One region of the Mesorhizobium sp. LSJC285A00 genome, then DNA from elsewhere that is predicted to be linked to it. Evidence: predicted binding sites of a transcription regulator. Region 1 holds the regulator's gene; the other holds the start of a gene.

Region 1 (3,138 bases):
TGCTCATATCCGAGGATGCGCATCTGGTGGCCATGCCGATCGGTGGCGGCGAACTCGCCCTCAACCGCGAACGCTCCAACGAATTCACCACGGACAATTGGAAACGGGCGCTGCGGGCCGAAACCATTATCCCACCTGAGATTTTCGAGGCAACAGATACGCGGTTCGATCTCGATCCGCTCGATCTGCCGCCCGGCTCGCCCTTCTATTGCACCGGCGATCTCTGTATCGCCCGGCACCCTTCCGGAGCCATTGTAGCGCTTGCGAAAGACCGCAAGACGGCGCGGCCGGCCTGTGCCTTCGCGAGCCTGATCGTCATCGATGACGCCACCGCCTACAATCCGTGCCGCGACCCGCTGGTGCTGGTCGTGACGAAGAAACAGCTGGCCCGCGACGGCAGCGCCGCCGTCTTCTTCGATCCGCAATCGGCAGCTGCAGCGCCAACCATCCGCTTCGCCGTCGACAAGCCGTATCGCCCCTGGCACGAGCAACGCCGCTTCTCCCGCGAAGCGCGCGGCCTGCCGCCTTACAACCAGCGTGAAAAGTACAAACCCAAGCCGGCTCAGTAGCGCCGGATCAATCCGACAAGCTTGCCCTGCACCTTCACCCTGTCCGGTCCAAAAATGCGGGTCTCGTAGGCCGGGTTGGCGGCTTCCAGGGCGATCGAGGCGCCCTTGCGGCGGAAGCGTTTCAGGGTCGCTTCCTCATCGTCGACCAACGCCACCACGATCTCGCCGGGGCTGGCTGTGTCGGCATTGCGGATGATGACCGTGTCGCCATCGAAAATGCCGGCCTCGATCATCGAATCGCCCTTGACCTCGAGCGCGTAGTGTTCGCCGCCCATGATCATATCGGGCGGCACCGAGATCGAATGGGTCTGATGCTGGATGGCGTCGATCGGCACGCCGGCGGCGATGCGTCCCATAACCGGGATTGAAATCGCGGAAACGGCATCGTCATTGCCGGCCGACATCGAACGCGACGGCGAGCCCGGCTTGATCTGGCGGCCGAGACCGCCTTGGCCCAACGCGCCTTGTCCTTGGCCGCCTTGCCCTTGGCCGGTTTGACCAAGACTGCCCTGAATGATGCTCGGCGAAAACTTCCTCGCCGCATTGAGGCCTGGTGCGATCGAGTCGGGCAGCCGCAGCACTTCCAGCGCGCGCGCCCGGTTCGGCAGCCGGCGAATGAAACCGCGCTCCTCAAGCGCCGTGATCAGGCGGTGGATGCCGGACTTGGAGGCGAGGTCGAGCGCTTCCTTCATCTCGTCGAAGGACGGCGGGATTCCGCTCTCCTTCAGGCGTTCATGGATGAACATCAGAAGCTCATGTTGTTTGCGCGTCAGCATCGCGGCCCCCAAGGGTTCTGAAACCAGAATCAGAAAAAACAAACCCAGAACAAACACTATCTGTTCCAGTTGTGTTCCGCAACCTTTTAAAGTTTAATGAATGTGTTGACGTTTTGTTCAGCGTAACGTTCGGCGCTGCGAGCGCCGCCTGCGCCCATTGCCGGCAACGGGTGAAACGAAGCCAAAGTGCCCTGCGCGTCGGCTACGACCGCCGCTTCCTTTTCGGACGGGGCTGCGCAGCATCCGCGCCGGGTTCGCTCTGGGCATAGACCTGCAGCGTGTAGCCGATGTGAGCGGTCATCAGAGTTTTCGCACGTTCGACGTCGCGATCGAGGGCCGCTTCCATCAGGGCGGTATGGTGTTCGATCGCCACGGCGTCGCGCAGGGCCGCCACGGCCTTCCGGTGTCCATCCGTGCGACCGGCGGCGGCGCGCAGCGTCGGGACCAGACCCAGAAAGCGGTGATGGCGATGCAATTGGTCGGAAATCGTCGCATTGAAGCGCAGCAGCCAGCTGGATGTCGCGGCACTGAGCAGCGCCGCATGGAAGGCATCGTGTTTTTCGTACCACGCGTCGACCGCATCATCCGATGGATCGTCGAGAACAGACCCGCACCGTGAGAGACGATAGTGGGCGGCAACGACTGCGTCTTCCCACTCACGGTCGCCCTTCTCGATCGATTCCACCAGCAGGGGCAGTTCGACCACCAGCCGCGCACGCGCCAAATCCTCGAGCTCCGCCCGAGAGGCGGGAGCGACCGCAAACCCGCGGTTGCTGATGGCGGTCACAAGCCGTTCCGCCTCCAGCCGCGACAGCGCCTCGCGCAACGGCGTCCAGCCGATGCCGTAGGTGTTGCGCAGCGTGCTCAGCTTCAACGGCGCGGCAGGCGCCAGCCGGGTCGCAAGAATATCGCGCCTGAGCAGGCGATAGGCCACTTCCGTCTTCGAGGTCTGCTCGTCATCCAGCATCGTGATCCATCAGACATAAACGCTCGGCGGATCATTATATATCAAAGCCTTTCAATGGGTGAATTATATATAATGTTTGACAGTTCAAGGGCGATCACTCAAGATCGCCGGCATGTTTGGGCGGCAGGCTCCGCCGCGCGCGTTTGTCCATGGAGGGGCGCCGGATCATGAGCACGACACCCGATCTCGCTACAATCGAAGCAATGGATGCCGCCGATCCGCTGCGCTCCATGCGTGAACGCTTTGTCTTGCCGCAAGGCGTAATTTATCTCGACGGCAATTCGCTGGGTGCCGCGTCACCAGCCGTCTTCAGCGAATTGCAACAGGCCGCCACGCAGGAATGGGCGCAGGACCTCATTCGCGCCTGGAACACGGCTGGCTGGTTCAACATGCCGGTGGAACTGGGAGATCAGCTCGGACGACTGATCGGCGCGGCTGACGGGCAGACGGTGGTCTGCGACACAACCTCGATCAACATCTACAAGCTGCTGCACGCCGCGCTCGGCATGCGGCCGAATCGGTCGGTCATCGTTGCCGAGGGCGACAGTTTCCCGACCGACCTCTACATGGCCGAAGGCGTCGCCTCGACCCGGCCGGGAACGCGGCTGCGGCTGGAGGGCGTCGACGCGGCCGCAATCGAGGACCTGATCGACGACAGCGTTGCCGTCATCCTGGTCAACCACGTCAACTACAAATCCGGCCAGTTGCGCGACATGGCGGCGCTGACGCGCAAGGCACATGACGCCGGCGCGCTGATCATCTGGGATCTCTGCCACACCGCCGGCGCCTTGCCGGTCGAACTCGACCGTGCCAATGCCGATTTCGC
Region 2 (3,138 bases), on a different contig from region 1:
AAACGGATACGGTTGGTAGCGCGATGTGAGAACCAGCCCCGCTTGGGACGATGTTTTCTTTCAAGAGGCGCTTCTCCGTACACCAGATTTGATCGCCTGAGATATTCCGTCGGTCAAATGGCGATGTTTCTTTGCCAAATTTCTCTCTGTCGAAGCGAGTTTTTCTCCGCACTCAAGATCGCAATTGCCGCATGTTGACCCTACAGCACGGGTATCACCCTCCTACCAAATTCGAGATTGTCAGAGCCATGCTGCGTCATGGCCACAAACTCAGAAAAGGGCACCCTTCCGCGAAGTCGCAACCTGCTCTTCAGGCCAGTATGCTGTCGGACGATCCGTTCATATCCTATTCGGGAATGTCCGGTACGCCGCTCGGATTAGCAAGTCATATGCCTTTTCTTCCACGCGGCCACCGCGCCTGGTTTCTCATCTCGCCAACCTGGTCCATCGAAAACAGTGCTAGCGTCAAAACCATCCGGACCTATGCCGTTCTGCATAGACTCAAGAACCCCCGTCACGCGCTAATCTTCCTATCCAACACTCAGGCAGAGGCTGATCTGTTGAACCAGTCCGGCGAGGCCGCCGTCCTGCACAACAAGACGTCAACAACCTCCGAACACATATTCAGGCCTCTCGATGACGTCCCTGTAGAATTTGATGCAATCTACAATGCGCAGCTGGCTCCGTGGAAGCGCCATGACTTGTCGCTTGGCATCCAGCGTTGCGCATTTGTCTTCTATCGAGATTCAAGCGGATCCTCCACGACGGAGTCGGAAAGAGCGCGAATAAATCGGCATAGGGAGCTCGCGCCGCATCACGTCTTTATCAACGAGTTTGACGGCACCGGCAAGCCGGTCCGATTGGCACCGGCTCAGGTGAACACGCATCTAAATCGTGCAGCCGTGGGAATCTGTCTCTCTCACCTGGAAGGACCAATGTTCGCCAGCACGGAATATCTTCTCGCGGGGCTTCCAGTGGTCACGACGCCGAACCATGGCGGCCGAGACCTTTATCTGGATGACGACTATTCGCTCACAGTTCCACCCGATCCTCGATCCATCGCGGAGGCTGTCTTAGCGCTGAAGGAGCGACGAATTCCCCGGGATTACATTCGTTCGCAAACTTTGAAACGAATCGAACGAGACCGCGGGCGGTTCATAGACCTTGTAAACGAGATTTTTCTGGAGAGCGGCTCTTCGCGCCGGATCGCCCTGCCTTGGCCTTTCCGATATCCTGTCATGGAGTGGCTTCCACCGCAGGTCGCGATCGATCGATCGCTTTCAGGTTCGGTCGATGCCTTCATCACCGCTTAGAAAGCAACAGCCTCAGATTGCCGAAGGGCCTAGTCGCCTTGTTAACGCGGTCGAGGAGGCGGAGCAGCCGTTCCATTGCTTAACCATCTTCCGTTTTTGCAACCGGCACAGCGCGCTGCAACCACCACGAATGCATGTTCCTGTAATGTTCTTGCCTTGGCCTAAAATCTATGGTTGTCTTGTCCTGACGTCGCTCGCGGTCTGAACCACAAGGCCGAGGCGAGCCGATATCCGGGGGCAGAGCAAGATGGTGGCGCGGGTTCGCACGGTGGCTTTCCAGGGCATCGAGGCCGTGCCGGTCGATGTCCAGGTGATGATCGCGCCGGGCAAGGTCGGCATGCAGATCGTTGGGCTGGCCGACAAGGCGGTGGCCGAAAGCCGCGAGCGCGTGCAGGCGGCGCTGCATGCGTCGGGGCTGTCGATGCCGTCGAAGAAGGTGACGGTCAACCTGGCGCCTGCCGACCTGCCCAAGGAAGGGAGCCATTACGACCTGCCGATCGCGCTCGGCCTGATGGCTGCACTCGGCGCCATTCCGGGCGACATGCTGGCCTCCTATGTCGTGCTCGGAGAATTGTCGCTCGACGGCACCATTGCCGCGGTCGCCGGTGCGCTGCCGGCGGCGATCGGTGCCAATGCCGAGGGAAAAGGCCTGATCTGCCCGTTCGGCTGCGGGCCGGAAGCGGCCTGGGCGGGCAAGGATTTCGACATATTGGCGCCGCGCAGCCTGATTGCCATCGCCAATCATTTTCGCGGCACGCAGGTGCTGTCGCGGCCCGAGCCCGGCATCCATGTCTCGGCCCGCGACCTGCCCGACCTTTCAGACATCAAGGGCCAGGAAAGCGCCAAGCGGGCGCTGGAAGTGGCGGCGGCCGGCGGCCACAATCTGTTGATGGTCGGGCCTCCCGGCTCGGGAAAATCGATGCTGGCGCAGAGGCTGCCCTCAATTCTGCCGCCACTGGCGCCCAAGGAACTTCTTGAAGTCTCGATGATCGCCTCGGTGGCCGGCGAGCTCGGCGAAGGCAAGCTCACCGACCGGCGGCCGTTCCGCGCCCCGCACCATTCGGCTTCGATGGCGGCAATGGTCGGCGGCGGCATCAGGGCGCGGCCGGGCGAAGTATCGCTTGCCCACAACGGCGTGCTGTTCCTCGACGAGTTTCCCGAATTCACGCCGCAGACCTTGGATGCGCTGCGCCAACCGCTGGAGACCGGCGACTGCATGATCGCGCGCGCCAACCACCGCGTCACCTATCCAGCGCGCATCCAGCTGGTGGCGGCGATGAACCCGTGCCGTTGCGGCATGGCCGGCGAGCCCGGCTATCGCTGCCTGCGCGGTGAACGCTGCCGCACCGACTACCAGGCGCGCATCTCAGGCCCGCTGCTCGACCGCATCGACCTCAGGATCGAGGTACCGGCTGTCTCGGCCGCCGATCTGATCCGGCCGGATCGGGCGGAGAAAAGTGCCGCCGTTGCGCAGCGCGTCGCGCGCGCCCGCACCATCCAGCGCGAACGGTTCGAGCGGCTCGGCGTGACCAGCGCGACCACCAACGCGCATTGCTCGCCTTCTGTTATCGAGGACATCGCGATGCCGGATGCCGCCGGCCTGTCTCTGTTGAAGGACGCCAGCGAAAAGCTCGGCTTTTCCGCGCGCGCCTATCATCGGGTGCTGAAAGTGGCGCGCACGCTGGCCGATCTCGAAGCGAGAGAAACCGTCGGCCGCATTCACCTGGCCGAGGCGATTTCCTACCGCATGATGTCGGAGCGGGTGGCGCAGGCGGCGTAACGCTCCTCCTTGAGGGGAAGGTGGCCCCGAAGCGGCAGGGTGGGG

What was found. The regulator LexA, encoded in region 1, represses DNA repair genes until DNA is damaged. The targets are predictions, from matches to a motif close to TGTTCNNNNTGTGTTCNG.
Region 2: a site for LexA is predicted at 1,449-1,466, ahead of X726_RS140450 (YifB family Mg chelatase-like AAA ATPase). Genes of this name have one in related genera too.

Annotation. Positions count from the first base shown of each region.
Region 1 is NZ_AYVK01000024.1:114,701-117,838, forward strand. It holds gene X726_RS149825 (ComEC/Rec2 family competence protein) at 1-569, shown strand, start outside; gene lexA (transcriptional repressor LexA) at 563-1,345, opposite strand; gene X726_RS149815 (GntR family transcriptional regulator) at 1,548-2,312, opposite strand; gene kynU (kynureninase) at 2,480-3,138, shown strand, end outside.
Region 2 is NZ_AYVK01000053.1:2,806-5,943, reverse strand. It holds gene X726_RS0136575 (glycosyltransferase family A protein) at 1-64, opposite strand, end outside; gene X726_RS140445 (glycosyltransferase) at 249-1,313, shown strand; gene X726_RS140450 (YifB family Mg chelatase-like AAA ATPase) at 1,561-3,093, shown strand.